4 regions of the Jeotgalibacillus malaysiensis genome follow, and region 2 is predicted to be linked to each of the others. Evidence: riboswitches for the same ligand, from Rfam matches in the RefSeq annotation. Region 2 holds a riboswitch; each other region holds the start of a gene.
What was found. Region 2 has a riboswitch for S-adenosylmethionine ahead of LG330_RS12620 (phosphoadenylyl-sulfate reductase). Riboswitches for the same ligand answer to the same signal wherever they lie in the genome.
Positions count from the first base shown of each region.

Region 1 (4,215 bases), 1.6 Mb from region 2:
TGTCCATGATTTTATAGAGGGTATGGAGACATTTGTGGAAAAATCTGCTTACGCTCTTCAATCTCATGCCGCATTTACAGATATTAGCCCGGAGGAATTTGATGGCCTCATTATACCAGGAGGTCGCGCACCAGAATATATCCGTATGAATGAAGCCGTGGCCCCTATTATCAGTCACTTTTTCAAGGAAAATAAGCCTGTTGGAGCAATTTGTCACGCGGCTCAGTTACTGAGTGTAATCCCTGAATTGATGGAAGGAAGAGAATATACAGCCTATCCTTCCTGCAGACCTGATGTATTAGCCTGCGGAGCAAAATACATCGACGAACAGGTACACCTTCACCAAAACCTTGTATCGGGTCAAGCATGGCCAGATCTGCCGGGATTTATGAGGGAATTTCTTACTTTGCTGAAATAGGTGCAATTCCAATTGAATGGGTAAATGAATGGCAGCAAGGGGTTTCCTTCTATTATATAGAGGACACCTCTTCTGTATGGGTTTGTGATACCGGTCAAATCAAAAGGATGAATGTTTTTTCAAGCCATCATTTTTGTCAATATACATAGGCTACGGTCGCTAGCCAATACTGCTGACTTTTGCATCCTAGTGATGTAAACTCTCTTATATTAATCTATGAAAAGAAAGGTACTACAAAAAAGCTTAGAGCCAAATAAAATGTTCAAGCTTTTTTGTAGTACATGTTTTAAGGTTTTCTTTACAATATTTGAACGATTTTCATAGGGATCCCTTAATCTTTAAGAAACCACCTGTTCCTGAACAGATCCTTCGGTTACTTTTGGTTTGATAAAAATAATACTTCCGATAAATACAGCTAATACATTAAGGAAGAGGGTCAAACCTATCACACCAGCGGCGTGGAGAGATTCATAGAATAAGCCGTTAATGACAATCAGTGCTACAAGAATTGTCAACACACCGCCTCCTTTTACAGAGCGGTTGTTGATGATCTTCCAATTTCCATAGTTGAAAACAACGGTAAACAATACCATAACGAGAATGTTGACGCTCATTCCTACCCAAACCGGGTGAATGTTCAAGAAGAAATCAGCAGGGTGCCAATTGCTCAGGTGATACCAGGTTAAGCCTGCTGCAAACCCGCCGAATAGCGCTCCGAGGACGGCCCGCTTTGTAACAAGCGGCCAGAATAATGCAGCGACTACAGGTGCAAAAGTGGCAGAGTTTCTCATTGTCCATGCAAGTACGTTCCACCAGGCGGCTTGTTCAGTACGCAGGAAGCCGAAGATAATCATAAGTCCTGTCAACAGCAGCAGCGACCATTTTGTATACTTAACGAGCTGTTCTGGAGAAGCGCCGGGGAAAATGGCGCTTCCGACGTCTTTACCAAGACTGGTTGCCCCTGAGAACTGACAAGGCGCTCCCCATCCGAGAGCACAAGCCCAGATGCCTAAAAAGAACAGGCCAACCAGTGGTGCGGGCAGTACTTCCATTAAATATTGGGGAAGTGCAACCAGTCCCATACTGGCGTCAGGAACGACCGCAGCGGCAGACAAACCAAACAGGATACCTAATAGAATAAAAGGTACACTCATTATTTCTGCTACGAGTAAGCCTTTGCGACCTTCCTCAGGTGTTTTACAAGATAAGGCCATCTGAAAAGCAGCTTGCGCTAAAATTACGTTTACTAAGAAAGTGGCAAACCATACAAGGATCACTTGAAGACCAGCGCCTCCCCAATCAAACATGTTCGGCTGATCGGCGGCAAGTTGCTGCAAGCCGGAGATACCCGGGTTGATAAAGAATGCCACAGTCCCAATTATAAACATGATGGCAAAAATAAACGTGTTCATCGTCTGTGTAAATGCTATAGCCCACATACCCCCTGATTGTAAATAAACAAATAGTAAGAGGGCTGTAAAAGCGATGGATAGGGACAACGAAACGCCAGTAAACACATGAAAGGCAGAAGCAAAAGCAATAGCTGTAGCTACGGACCACATCGGAAAGGCAAACGCCGTAATCACGCCCGATAAAGCTTTAGCACGTCTGCCGAATTGATCACCGATTAATCCTGTAATCGTGACAATTAACTTTTCACGGAATGATTTGATTAATAATAAGGCAATCAGTAAGACTTGTATTGTTTCTGCGATCCCGTACCAAATTGCTGAAATTCCTGTCAGGTAGGAAAGCTCAACGATCGATATGTACGTAGAACCTGAGAAGAGTCCGGTAATACAAAAGGCAACCGTCCACCATCTGAACGTCCTTCCTCCAACAAAATATTGCTCGCCGCGGCTGGCTTTACGTTTCGCTATATTACCGACAATGATGAGGGCGAACGTATATAGTACGGCCAGTGAAATGACCCATAATCCGTATGAACTCATATTTTCTCCTCCTCTTTGAATGTCCAGATTACTTCAATTTCTACGTCTGCATCCATAAGCAGGTTGTAAGCCGGACAGTGTTTTGAACGCATTGAATAAAATCTCCTTTATTTACTTCTTCCTCGGTAAATGTAACGTAATGCTGAATTCTTCTGTGTTTGCTGATCTGCCATTTAATTTTCCCTCCATCCGAAATTAAAAAAACCCTGCTACTTTTCTGTAAGAAAAATAGCAGGGTTGATTTGAACGTCCCGACTCTTATCTTTCAGACAGAAAGTGTCTGCTGGAATGAGCACCTTGTTCTAAAAACAGGTTGCCGCGGGATCACAGGACCAGGTTCCTCCACCGCTCTCGATAAGAAAATTATGAAATTAACGACTATTTTACTTGTATAGCTAACAGTGTGTCAACCGTATTTTAAAATTAACATCATGTTCTGCAGAACCAGCGACCCACGATACCTGGTGAAGAGGTAAGGAGTATTGGAGAAGTCATTGATGGTTATTACCTATATATCAAAAGTGTTGAATAGGAATAGGAGTAAGTACATACTTGCCTGCTTTTGAACCTGCAAAGGAGGAGCCTATTCTTATAAGATCTGAATACCAGTACGTCCAGGCCGATTGGCGAGTTTTGAAGGAATTTAGCTGCTTTCCCACGAACTATATTGGGATGGTACTTACTTGAACGTACTGTAAGAGACAAATGAGGAGCTGATTATCCTTTCCTATGTATTCAATTCATAGCAAGGCATGTATTATCGATGATCAATGAGTTAATTACATCATGAAGAACTCTTATCTTAACGTTTACTCTTATACTGACCCCAGGGATATTTATACCCAAGTTGAACACAAGATGCGGATCTTATATGTAATATTTTGTAAAACAACTGAAAATTAATAAGAATTCTAAGAGTAAAAAGTGATAAATTGAAACATACATGCAAATTTGTGCAATAATATTTAAAATAATTAGAAAATTATAAAAACAATTAAAATCAAATAATAAAAAGCAAAATAATGAAACTGTTCCTTAACGAAGTCTACTAGGATTTAAGAAGAGGGGGAGAAAGCTTGGCTGAATTGCTGATTGTTGATAATGATCAACTAGCTAGACGAGAGATATGTACGATAATAAAAGAAAGCAAATATCACTTCTTATCTATATATGAGTCAAGTACAGTTCAAAGAGGCCTGCTCCTTTTGAAGCAAAGTCAACCAAGTGCCCTTATTATCGATCTTTCATTACCTGATATGGATGGAATTAAATTCGGGAGAACAGCACTTCAATTATATCCCACACTGCCGGTAATTGTCGTCACTCAGCTGAAGATGTTTGAGTTAGCTCAAGATGCGATTAACTCGGGTTTTTCTTCCTATTTATTGAAACCGCTTTCAAAAAATGAATTAATTGAAACATTTGACCGGGTACTGGCTCCAGAGATCAGTTCGGAATTAAATAACGGAACCAATAAACAATCAGGTCAGTTTTTATCAGATATCAAGAATCCAATCGAAAGCACAATCCAGTATATTCAACTGAACTACGGCGAACAGCTGACATTAAAGGGAATAGCCGATCTTGTGTATTTGAGTCCTTCTTACTTCAGCCGTTTATTTAAAGAAGATACTGGAATGACATTTGTTGAATATTTATCATTTGTCAGGGTGCAAAAAGCAAAAGGAATGCTTCGGCTTTCTTCTTTGCCAATTGAAGTGATTGCAAACAATACCGGTTTTGCAAACTCAAGTTATTTTGCCACAGCATTCAAAAAAATTGTAGGAAAAACACCGAGTGAATATCGGGAACAATTTCACTGGAAAGCAAGTGCATCTTTAAAAG
Region 1 covers NZ_CP085252.1:789,613-793,827, forward strand. Annotated here, with positions in the region: gene LG330_RS04605 (DJ-1/PfpI family protein) at 1-418, shown strand, start outside; gene LG330_RS04610 (sodium:solute symporter) at 757-2,370, opposite strand; SAM riboswitch class I at 2,626-2,731, opposite strand; gene LG330_RS04615 (DNA-binding response regulator) at 3,447-4,215, shown strand, end outside.
Region 1: another riboswitch for S-adenosylmethionine. It lies ahead of LG330_RS04610 (sodium:solute symporter); the one in region 2 lies ahead of LG330_RS12620 (phosphoadenylyl-sulfate reductase).

Region 2 (4,215 bases):
GGTTTTCGCTACAAGGTGTTCCCTGATCGTTTCCATCACCTGTTCCGTTGCCGGATTCGTGCTTCCTCTTGCTACAAGGAGAAATGCATCCGTTGATCCTTTTTCGCTAAGCCTGTCGGAGAGTGCATCAATTAAAGCCCCCTGTACACCTAGAGGTTCTCCGTATGTAAAAGTGACATCCGGATATTTCTTCTGAAGGTTCTCCAGTTCATCCGGAATATCTGAATAATAGTGACCGGCACTGAACAGAAGCAGCGGAACAATAGCTATCCGCTTTGCACCTTCCGCTATCAGTTTCCCTGCCCCTTCTTCTATGCCTGGAGAAGCGATTTCCAAGTAGCACAGCCTGTGAAGCGCAACATCAATACCCTTGTGTGCTTCTTCCACGACCCGCTCCACTTCAGCCTTCGTCTCCTCAACCCGACTTCCGTGACTGACATATAGTACTCCCTGCATCTTATCCTGAGACCTCCATTTCTTTCGCTTCTGTGGGCTTTTCGAACCACTGGATGGTTTCCCTGCAGCGGACCACCTCTCCGACGACTATAATGGCCGGATTTTTTATGTGTTCCGCCTTTTCTACAATCGTGTCGAGTTCTCCTGTAACCGTCTCCTGCCATTCCGTCGTTCCCCAACCGACCAGCGCAATCGGCGTCGTTACCGGTTTTCCATGACGGATCAGCCTTTCACATATATCCGGCAGTTTCCTGACGCCCATGTAAATGCAGAGAGTATCCATACTTTTCACGACATGCTCCCAGTACACTTCATCCTCCATTCCGAGTTTGCTTACGCCTGAGATAAATGCAACAGAAGAACTGTGTTCTCTATGAGTTACTGGAATTCCCGCGTAAGCCGGAGCTGCAATACCTGCGGTGATGCCTGGTACGACTTCAAAAGGGATACCGCGTGCGGCCAGCACTTCCGCTTCTTCCCCGCCACGTCCAAATACGAATGGATCGCCGCCTTTCAGCCTGGTGACTGTCAGCCCCTGCGCCTGGAAATCGCAAAGCAGTGTGTTAATCTCTTCCTGGGTTAATGAATGGTGATCCGGACTCTTACCGCAGTAGACAAGACGGGTGTCGCTACCTGCTTCTTCCAGCAGATCCTGATTCACGAGCCGATCGTACAAAATCACGTCTGCCTGCCGGATCGCCTTTAATCCTTTAATAGTGATAAGGTCCGCATCTCCTGGACCTGCACCTACGATATAGACTTTACTCATTTCTCCACTCTCCTTTATCACGATTGACCACCTGTATGGAGTCCACACTCCGTTTTCTCCATCCCTTTCCATCTGCCATCACGACCACCACTTTCTGCTTTAAATGTACATGGAATGCATCCGATACTCGGATACCCTTCATCATGCAAATCATTGTAATTCAACCCATTTAGTCGGATATAAGACCAGACGTCATCCCATGTCCAGTAAATAAGGGGGCATACCTTTATCGATTGGAAACGTTCATCTTTGTTAACGAAATTCGTATTGCTTCGACTGAGCGACTGCTCCCGTCTCAGTCCAGAAACCCACGCCTCTGCTCCATCAAGAGCTTCTTCAAGAGGTTTAATTTTACGGATGAAGCAGCACTGATCAGGATTTCTTTTCCATAGAGCGGAACCGTGTTCCTCTGCTTGTTCTTCAAGTGTCAGGGCCGGCTTTTTCATTTCTATTTGAAGCGCCGGGTATCTCTGCTTCACTTTTTCGATAAGGTCATATGTCTCCTTAAAATGAATACCGGTATCGAGAAATACGATTTTTGCATCCTTTTTCACTTTTGCAATCAGATCGATGAGTACGATTCCCTCCGCTCCAAAACTGCAGGCATACGTAATAGAGTCATACTCTTTGTAAGCCCATCTGAGGACCTCAAGAGCACCTTTCGTCTGATCATCAGCGTTTAGATTACTGAACGGATCTCCAGTGAAATTATCATAGGTAACAGCTGTATTAGTCATAGTCGACTCCTTTCTACGGATATAGAAAAACCTCTCTTCCAAATAAGAAGAGGGGTTTAGAAATCATTCATCCCACTCTCTTATCTTTTCTGGAATTGGCATTGTCTCTTTGTGAGCCGCTGCCGAATCTTCGTAGGGCCAAGCCCCCCACCTCTCTTGATAAGATATAGCTTCAAAAATTTATAAAACCGATAATTCTTAGTGTTTTAGTATGTTTTAACCACGATAACATGAGTCACCTGATCATACAACCAAAAATTTGAAAAATTCTAAATTAAATAAATAGTAATAAAATCGTTTTCCAGCCTTAGACTTTTTGATGCCTTTAAAACGTGGATCTTTTATAAATTCTTCTAAAAACCGTTTAGATATTTTACAGCGTATGCTCATGGTAGCAACATTGACTATAAAAACCCCTTCACTTACAAGTTGCTGTTGGACAAAAATACTTGCACAGCAAAACCAACTATTTGAAGGAAGGTGAAGAGTTAATTTAACAAACGTACGTGTAGTTGGAGCTGGATATTAACACAATTAAGTAATATGTCAAAGAGAAAATTGAGGGAATGGCTTTTCTGCAACTCAGGTTAAAAAATCTTATCTATGCTTCTGGAATATTTACAATTCACTTAGGAACTATGTTTTTAACTGCTGTACAGAAAGTAAAAGAGTAATTATAACTAAGTTAAAGACTGTTTCAGAGGTGCAAAGATATAATGGTCCTTTAAACATTTCCAAGCGACTTATGTTAATATGATGTAGCGTAAAATATCACCCTTAGGAGTGAACAGAGTGGATAAGAAAGATGTAGCAAATATTCGCAAACAATTAAAAACAGATAATGATCTGCTCAGAATTTCAGATATCTTTAATGTGTATATTATGAAGGAATCAACAGATATTTATCATTACCAGCGACAGCCATTTGAAATGCTGGACAGTGATCAGCAGGAACTGTTTATGAATAATTTTAAAAAAGTACTGACGGGTCAAATGAATGAGAAATTATTTGAGCTAAAATTTAAGCGTGATGCTGAAAACAGCAGTCAGCTGATTTTACATAAAGGATTGCTTGGAGAAGGTGAAGACTGGCAGGAACAGATGCTTCAGATGACCGAGAAAATGATTCAGAACCCTTTTGAAAAGGATATTGTCATTACATTTATCCGTGGTGAATACATGAAGCCGACTAAAAAAAGAAGTGAAGCGTCTGAAGAAAGCAGTCGTGATACAGTCTACTCCCATCCGTTTACACTGTGTACTGTCAATAAAACTGAAGAGCCAAAAAAAGAAATTCAGTTTGATTATATCGAAAAAGAATTTAAATATAAGGTCGAAGTCGATCCGGTTATCGACCTGAAAAATCCAATGACCGGCTTTCTATTCCCGTGTATTACAAATCACGCTTCTGATGTGAATCATGTATTATACGCAGCGCCAAAAGCAAATGAACCGGATTTTCATTTTATCGAAGAGGTACTGAACGGTGAAGAAATCATGACTGCGCAGGAAGATAAAGCAGTATTTGAAGAAGTGATTAAAAGCGTCGTCGGTGACCGCCTTTCCCCTTCTACGCTTGCAAAAGTATATAGTGAAATTAACACGACAATTGAAGAGAACGAAGAGGACGAGCCGCCAAAGCTTGATTATAAGGATGTTGAACGCGTGCTGACGAACAGTGGTGAAAAAGTTGAAGGAGATAAGATAAAAGAAGCCTTCCAGCTGATCACTGATGATGAATCGTACGAATTAAAAGCCGGCAGCATTGTACCGAAATACAAAACGAAGTCGATTAAAATCCAGACCATGATCGCAAATATTTCCATCAGCCCGCAGGATCTGCAATACGTCAGACAGGTCAATTATAAAGGAAAGAGATGTATTATGATTGAGATTGAGGAAGATGCAGAGATTGACGGGTTTAAGATGCTGCCTGAAGCATTTGGAGAAGAATAATGTTAGAGAATTGAAAAATCCCGCCAGTAAAGCGGGATTTTTTTATCTTTTCTTTAAAGGTGTTACAGCAGGTCCTTCGAGTACGGCTCCGTCAAATGAGAATCTCGAACCGTGACACGGGCAGTCCCATGAGCGTTCATCCTGATTCCATGCGCATTCACAGCCCATATGCGTACATGTAATATCGACTTTATGAAGTTTACCTTCTTCATCACGATAGGCTCCGGTTTTACCGCTGTTATCCTTAATGATTCCGCCTTCCCCACTTAAGATATCATCCTCTGTTTTGCCAGGACT
Region 2 covers NZ_CP085252.1:2,352,356-2,356,570, forward strand. Annotated here, with positions in the region: gene LG330_RS12610 (sirohydrochlorin chelatase) at 1-456, opposite strand, end outside; gene cobA (uroporphyrinogen-III C-methyltransferase) at 458-1,225, opposite strand; gene LG330_RS12620 (phosphoadenylyl-sulfate reductase) at 1,243-1,962, opposite strand; SAM riboswitch class I at 2,040-2,128, opposite strand; gene LG330_RS12625 (DUF4317 domain-containing protein) at 2,755-3,918, shown strand; gene LG330_RS12630 (FAD-dependent oxidoreductase) at 3,961-4,215, opposite strand, start outside.

Region 3 (4,215 bases), 870 kb from region 2:
GAATACCTGCTGATGGCACAGGGAATGCACGCTTCAGGCGGCTGTCAGAGGTAAGTGCATCTCTGATTGCAAATGTCTCAGCTTTTTCCATCGCCACACTGCCATATGGAGAAGGGAATAGCACGAAATCTGCACCCGCGAGACGAAGCAGTTTACCGAGCAGCACCTGATTAGAAATCCCGTAAAGCGGTGAAGCCGTAAAAGCGCCGGATACAGCAGGATGCGCCATAATCGGTACATCGATATACGGATCCTCAGCCAGACTCTGCAGTGTATCAAGCCCGTAAGCGAATACGTTAAACAGAAGTGCATTTGCGCCCAGCGAAACTGCTTTTCGTGCCTTTTCTTTTAAATCAAATGTTCTTCCTGAAAGATTCACTGCATATAACGTGCGGTGACCTGTGCGCTCATATTCTTCATTCAGCACCTTCACACCACGGCGGATCCGATCCTCAAAAGGTGTGAGCGGATTATCAAATAAAATCTCATCATCCTTTACAAGGTCAACGCCACCTGCAGCCTGTGCGCGCAATTGTTCTTCAAAAAGATCTGTTCCACGTCCGATCATGCCCTTAAAAATACTCATCAGCAGCGGGCGATCGTGTACGCCAAGCTTATTTCTGATTGATTCAATCCCGAACTGTGGACCGGGGAACTGCTGCTCAAGTGCTTCATCAAGTTCAATATCAACAAGCTTTACTTCACCATCAAGTGAAAGCTTTCCAAAAATTGTGGTCAGGATTGCCGGAATATCAGCACTGAAATTTGCTGCCGGATAGGCGATTTTAATCAGTCCAGCCTTACGCTCACCTAAGTGGCCGGCTGCTGCTGAAGGTGACGTTTCACTGACAGCAACAACCTCACCCTTATGCTTTTTCAATTGCTCCTGATCAACCGCCGGCAGGTCCGTCCATGAACCGACCGTCAGTCCAAGTGCGATAGACTCAGCCTTTTTATCTAAATTTCCTTTTGCATCATGTACAAGATAAGTCGCTGTAATTTTTGACATTATAGACATCCTTTCAAAAAACAGAAATGAAAAATCCGCTCCCAAAGAGGAAGCGGACATCTAAATGAACGTTCTTCCTCTTATCCTTCAGCTGTCGCTGTGAGAATTAGCACCTTGAATCAGCGGTAAATCGCTGAAACAGGTTGCCGGGTTTCATCGGGCTCGCCCCTCCACCTGCTCTTTATAAGAGTTTATACGTATTCGGTTGGTTTTAAAATCATGTACCGAATTATGTCAGAGATCTTCAAAAACGTCAAGCCGATTTTTCAGAAAATTATATTATTGTGCTTTTAGTTTATGAGTAATATTGTGTTTGTCTCATATAATTTGGCGGGTGATTTCCGCTTCAGGGGGACGCTTTCCGCGGCCGGGCGGTGAGCCCGCAGGCTTCGCCATGCTCTGTCTCACCTGTCCCTTCCTGCCACAGGAGTCGCCCCCTTACGCTCCAATCACTCGCTGTGCAGATATCAAGAATTTTTTACAAACTAAAAAGTATGAGAAATAATTGATCAACCAACTATATATACTTTTTAAAGATAACTAAGCTGTTGACCGGAGTGTAAGGCGGCGACTCCGGGACGATTAGTGGGAAGCTGAGACCCCGCAAAGCGAAGCTTGAGGAGGCTCAGCAACCACCGTCCGGAAAGCGTCCGCCTGAAACGCAGGTCAACAGCGGTTCCCAGAAGCCCTCAAAAATAATTTTTAAAAAACTCATTGACAAAACGTCACTCTATTCCGTAAACTTGCAATTATGAATTCGAAATAACCAATAACAACCAACTACATATACCACTCTTATCGAGAGTTGGCTGAGGGAATTGGCCCTATGAAGCCCGGCAACCGGCCCGCTGTATACATTCAGCAGGGACACGGTGCTACATCCAACAGACGTAATGGTCTGAGAGATAAGAGGTCGAATCAGTCTAATTCTGCCTCTTTCTATCTTAGAAAGGGGCTTTTTATTGTTTAAAAAGGAGCGTGAAACAATGGGTAAGGCAGAACGGTTGAAAAAAGCACGGCCGCCGGTACAGAAAAATACACACGAGGGCAGACTCCCGCCAGGTCAAACGCTGACAGAAAAATTTCCGATTCTGCATGAAGGCGAGGTCCCTGAATACAATCTTGCTACATGGGATTTCACGCTGTTTGGTGAAGGTGTAACTAAAAAGAAATTCACATATGACGAGCTCATGCAGCTGCCGCAGACGACGGTTGTAAAAGATATTCACTGCGTCACAAGGTGGTCGCGATTTGATAATGCTTTTACAGGCGTCACAATCAGAGATCTGCTGAAAGACTTTGAAATTCCTGAAGGCACGAAGCACGTTATGATTTATGGAGATCATGATTATGAAGCCAACTTACCACTTGAGGATCTATTAAAAGATGACATTCTGCTCGCTCACTCCTTTGAAGGAAAGCCGCTGACAGCGAAGCATGGTTATCCATTCAGACTGGTCGTACCGCATCTGTATTTCTGGAAGAGTGTGAAGTGGATCAGAGGAATCGAGTTTTTACAGGAAGACCGCCCGGGGTTCTGGGAGCGTAACGGATTCCATAATTACGGTGAAGTATTCAGAGAAGAACGTTTTTCAGGAGAGGACTTAGACATTCCTAAAGATGAGTGGCATAAAAAAGAATTCGATTAAAGGAGAGGAACGTTAATGACAAATGTACGTGAGCATGTGTATGAACCATTTACTGATCAGAGTGTCCTCGTTTATTTAAAAAATAAGGGACTCATCACTGATAAAGAGCAGGTAACGTGTAACGAAGTTGGAGACGGGAATCTGAACTACGTGTTTATTGTGAAGGATCTGAAAACTGACAAATCACTCGTTGTGAAGCAGGCGCTGCCTTATGCAAAGGTTGTCGGTGAAAGCTGGCCGCTCTCGCTAGACCGTGCACGCATTGAACGTCAGGCACTGCAGGAAGCAGCAAAATATGTACCGGCGCTTGTACCGGAAGTATTTGATTATGACGATGACTATGCAGTAACGGTGATGGAGGACCTGTCAGATCATGTGATTCTCAGAAAAGGACTGCTTGAAGGGAACTTCTACCCCCACATTTCAGCACATATTGGCTCATACCTTGCAGAAAATCTGTTCAACGCCTCTGATGAAGCACTTGGACCGGTTGAAAAGAAAAAGCTTGCACGCCAGTTTGTAAATCCTGACCTGTGTGACATTACTGAAAAGCTCGTTTTCACAGATCCTTATCAAAATGCTGAATCGAATTCCTACCCTGAAAGCCTTCAGGAAGTAGTGGAGTCACTGTGGCAGGACGATCGTCTAATCTTTGAAGTCGCAAAATTGAAAAAACAATTCCTCACTGAAGGAGAAACATTGCTTCACGGAGACCTTCATACAGGCAGTGTGTTTGTAACGGAGGAGTCTACAAAAGTGATTGACCCTGAATTTGCATTTTATGGTCCGGCAGGATTTGATATCGGTGCATTCATTGCCAACCTGACGCTCAACTATATCGCACAACAGGAAAGAGCGGATGAAAATAAGCGTACTGAAATCAGTGAGTACCTGCTTGAGGCAATTGAACAGACGTGGGCAGTATTTGAAAAGCGCTACCGCGAGCTGCTGCTTGAAAAAGGGTTTGAAGAAAGACAGCGCACTGATCAGTATGCAGATTATGTGCTTGAAAAGATCTGGCAGGATACGCTCGGATTTGCCGGCTGTAAAACGATCCGACGAATCATCGGACTGGCGCACGTTGAAGATATCGATGGAATTGAAGACGAAGCGGGCAGACTGCAGGCGCAGCAGCGTGCGATTGAAACTGGCAGATCACTGATTTTTAACCGTACAGTATGGCGTTCACCGAAAAGCCTGACTGCTTATCTGAAGGGGCTGGCAAAATGACAAACTTTATTAAACCGGTCATCTGGGAAGGCGGTGCGATCCGTCTGTTGAATCAGCAGAAGCTTCCCGGAGAAGTGGAATATATCTTTTTAAAAACGATTGAAGATGTATGGGACAGCATTACGCAATTAAAAGTAAGAGGCGCGCCTGCAATCGGTATTACTGCTGCTTATGGCCTTGCTTTATGGGCAAAAACCAGCGGGCTGACTGAGCCAGGTTTGTTAAAAGCAGAACTTGCTGTAAAAGCAGCTTATCTCAATTCATCCCGCCCGACTGCTGTCAATCTTTCCTGGGCGCTTCAAAGATTACTGAAATCAACTGAAGAAG
Region 3 covers NZ_CP085252.1:3,220,999-3,225,213, reverse strand. Annotated here, with positions in the region: gene LG330_RS16745 (2,3-diketo-5-methylthiopentyl-1-phosphate enolase) at 1-1,009, opposite strand, end outside; SAM riboswitch class I at 1,087-1,199, opposite strand; SAM riboswitch class I at 1,802-1,921, shown strand; gene LG330_RS16740 (sulfite oxidase-like oxidoreductase) at 1,996-2,658, shown strand; gene mtnK (S-methyl-5-thioribose kinase) at 2,674-3,888, shown strand; gene mtnA (S-methyl-5-thioribose-1-phosphate isomerase) at 3,885-4,215, shown strand, end outside.
Region 3: another riboswitch for S-adenosylmethionine. It lies ahead of LG330_RS16740 (sulfite oxidase-like oxidoreductase); the one in region 2 lies ahead of LG330_RS12620 (phosphoadenylyl-sulfate reductase).

Region 4 (4,215 bases), 410 kb from region 2:
GGTGAGTTCTTTCAGTCTTCTTTTTATATCAGCATCTGTCAGCTGACCATTTTGAAAATGATCGTTGTGTGCGTAAACCCCTCCCGGTACGATATGTGCCCGAAAGTAGCTTGCTAGCGGGTTCAGCTGGTGTTCGATCGCCAGGTAATGGTGGTAGGTGCCTCCTGTTGCGACAAAGCCGATCACTTTTCCGCGCAGGGCATCATTTGGGATCAGGTCAAAAACATTTTTCAGTGCACCTGTCAGCGATCCTCTGTAAATTGGCGTTCCAATGACAAATGCATCTGCTTCAACAATCTTTCTGATGATCAGGTCTGTATCCCCTTCATAGGTCAATGGATCACGCCCGTCGCAAAATTCAACCTTGAGATCTGCAAGGTTTAGCGCTTCAACTTCTACAGAATCAAACTCACTGAGCAGGGCTGCAGCTTCTTTTATGACCGTATAAGTTTTCGAGCCCGACAGACTGCCTGATAATGCTAGAACCTTCATGCCAGTACCCCGCTTTCTTTTAACGCCAGTTCTTTCTCTTTTACGAGTGGAATGACTTCTTTACCGAAGCGTTCAAGGTCCGTTTCGTAATGGAAATGGCCTGTCAGTACGATATCCACGCCGAGCTTTTTCAGCTCAATGATTCTGTCAGCCACCTGTTCAGCTGTCCCGATCAGACCGGTTTTAAAGCCGTCATTATACTGCACGAGATCTTCAAAGGTGGAATTTGCCCACATGCCATCCTTCTCCTTAGAAGCCTGACCCGCGTCCTTCACTGCTTCCCTGAACCCTTCAACCGCCTCTTTATCTGCGTGCGAAACGATTTGTCTGAGCAGATCGACTGCTTCTTCCTCAGTATCGCGCACGATTGCAAAACCATTTGCAGCAAACTTCACTGTTCTTCCTTCTTTTACAGCAAGCGCACGCACCTCATCTATCTGCTTTTTAAAACCTTCCAGTGTATTCCCGTTCATAAAATAAACATCAGAGACTCGCGCCGCCATTTCCTTTGCAGCCTGTGAATTACCTCCCTGAAAAATTGGAAGGTCCCCACCCTGCACCGGCTTCGGTTTAAAAGGTGCTTCATTGATCCGATAAAAATCACCTTTAAAAGTTGTTGTTTCTTTTGTCCAGAGCTCCCTCAACACCCGGGCAAACTCTTCAGATCTTCTGTAGCGTTCATCATGATCAAGCCAGTGCTCACCGTACCCGATAAACTCCTGCTTGAACCAGCCGCTCACAATATTCACAGCTGCACGGCCGTTGCTGATCTGATCAAGTGTGGCGAGCATTTTCGCATACACGGCTGGATGCCAAAGACCCGGATGAACAGCTGCAATCAGATTAATTTTTTTTGTTACTGCAGCAAGCGCTGACCCAAGCGTAATCGCCTCAAGCTGATTTTCAGCCCCATATCTTGCAAAAAATCTCGTCTGTAAAAGGGCATAATCATACCCTGCATCTTCAGCAATCTGAACATATCTTTTATTCGCGTCAAAGCTCCAATCCGTATGCTGAGGCAGCTTTGATACAACAAGTCCCCCACTGACATTCGGTACCCAATATGCAAACTTCAAATTCGTCATGTTCATCGTCTCCTTTTAATAAAGTAAATAGACGAACATCCCTGTCAGTGATACGATTAAATAGATGAACAGAGATATTCGGCGCAACCCGGTGTCTTAACTCATCATCGGAAGAGGTGTTGCCGCACCTCTTCTTTTTATTTTCACCAAAATAAAACCCGCCTCCTTTTATCCAAAAACAAAAGGAAGCGAGCTTTTCCGGCCACAGCCACCTCTTATCTTCGGAAACAATCCTCTGAAATTAGCACCGCGCATCGCCGGTTGCCGAGGCTTCATCGGGTCAGTCCCTCCGCCTCTCTTGATAAGAAGTAAAGCTATTCAGTTATAAAGCCTATCTTAAAGGTCGGAATTGGAATTGTCAAACTATTTTTGAAATAATTTATGTGATACAGGGGGGACGGAGGTTGCTGTATCAAAAAGGATAATTTTGCATAAATGATACAAGAACCTCCGTCCCCCTGTATCACCCTAAAACCCCTTCATCTTCCTCAAAACAAAAGCCAGCACCCCGGCCACACCCAACAGCCCAGCCATCAATAGCCATGCAGTCTGAAAGTTTCCACTCATATCAATCGTCAGGCCAAAGAGCGGTGGCAAAATAATGACGCCTGCTGAGCCGATTGTGAGGCTGACTCCACTTGCCGCCCCTGCCTGCTGTCTGGGTGTCAGTTCTGTTGCGATATTCATCCACAGTCCGTTAAATCCTGATACGGCAAACCCCAGAACGACTACGATTACAACTAGCAGCGGGACCGGAATTCCCTCAGTTAAAAACGCCATGCCGAGCGCTCCGGTCAGTGCTGTCACAATAATAATCATGAGCACTGGAAATCTTCTTCCGCCAAATAAGGTATCGCTGATTGACCCCCAAATAATTCTGCCAAACGAACCGCTTGCTTCAGATAATACAAGCATCGCTCCTGCCAGTGCCAGACTAAAAAACAGTTCATCCGTAACGAAAAATAATAGATATGTATTCACACTCATTTGCGAACCGTTTAGAATTAGTGCTACTAAGCTGATTAAAAGCAGGGGTTTATACGTAATAATACCAAGCATACTCCCTTTTACCGCAGGCTCACGGGCAGTTTTTTCAGCGAGCTGTTCTTTGTAAAAGCGAAACGCAATGATGCCGCTCAGCATCACTACAACACACGCAACTGCCATTGCCACACGCCAGCCAAATGCCACTGCAAGTGGTAAAAGTGCAATTGCTGCAAGGGCTGAACCGAATGTGACACCCATCTGCTTGATCCCCATCGCTGTCCCTCTTTTAGCCGGGAACCAGTAAAGAATGCCGCGATTCGTCACGGGATGCATAGCGCCATACCCCATCCCGCCGAGCATGATAAAAAATAGTAATATGTAAAGGCCTGACGCAAAAGATCCAAGCAGAAAAGCTGTACCGAGCACCAGACACACGATCAACAGCAATCGTCGCGTTCCGATCTTATCAGTCAGCATCCCCGCCGGAATACTGACCAGCATCTGTCCCAAAAATAAAAATGAAGGCAGCAATCCTACCTGCGCTTTTGAAAGTGTAAGATCCTCAGCAATCAACGGGCCAAGCGGTGCAAGCGAACGCCCCACAAGCGCAACAGCCACCTGCGCCAAAAGCAGCCAGCCAAGCATCTGCCATGCAGTTGAAAGTCCTCTATGATTTGACATCGTTCTGGCTCCTTTCAGTAACCGGATAATGTTTCCATTATACATGAAGCATGAAAATAAAACGGCACAGCGGGGACGGAGTTGACTGTTTCACTTTTAGAATGATTTTAAAAGTGGATCACTTAACTCCGTCCCCACTGTATACCCCCCCTATTAACCCTTTACATCACCCCAAAAATCCGCTATTCTTTAAATCGTAATAATTACGTTTTAAGAGAGGGTTATAATGATGACGATACCAGTTACGGTTTTGAGTGGTTATTTAGGTGCGGGTAAGACGACTTTGTTGAATCATATTTTACATAGTAAGCAGGATTTGAGAGCGGCTGTGATTGTGAATGATATGAGTGAAGTGAATATTGATGGCGGTCAGTTGAAGAAGGGTTATTTTTCGCAAACGGATGAGACGCTGGTTGAGATGCAGAACGGCTGTATTTGCTGTACTTTGCGTGAGGATTTGATGATTGAAGTAAAGCGGCTGGCTGAGATTGGCGAAATTGACTATATCGTGATTGAATCAACAGGAATTTCTGAACCGATCCCTGTTGCGCAGACATTTGTGTACGAGGATGAAGAAACCGGAATTGATTTAAGTAAGTTAACACGGCTCGATACAATGGTGACTGTTGTGGATGCACTCAGATTTGCAAATGATCTTGAGAGCGGCGAAACGCTTCTTGACCGTAAACAGACAGATGATGAGCAGGATGAGCGTGACGTGTCTGACCTCCTGATTGATCAGGTTGAATTTGCTGATGTCATTATTTTAAATAAAATCGATCTTGTTTCTTCTGAGGAAGCGGATGCGATCAGGGTTCTGCTGAAGACATTAAACCCCGAAGCAAAGATCCTGACAGCTTCATACGGTCAGGTAGACCCGCTGGACATTTTAAATACGAAAGCTTTTGATTTTGAGAAAGCCAGCCAGGGTGCGGGGTGGATCAAAGAGTTGAATGAAGAGCATATCCCG
Region 4 covers NZ_CP085252.1:2,759,964-2,764,178, forward strand. Annotated here, with positions in the region: gene LG330_RS14570 (NADPH-dependent FMN reductase) at 1-492, opposite strand, end outside; gene sfnG (dimethylsulfone monooxygenase SfnG) at 489-1,577, opposite strand; SAM riboswitch class I at 1,790-1,885, opposite strand; gene LG330_RS14580 (MFS transporter) at 2,046-3,245, opposite strand; gene LG330_RS14585 (GTP-binding protein) at 3,475-4,215, shown strand, end outside.
Region 4: another riboswitch for S-adenosylmethionine. It lies ahead of sfnG (dimethylsulfone monooxygenase SfnG); the one in region 2 lies ahead of LG330_RS12620 (phosphoadenylyl-sulfate reductase).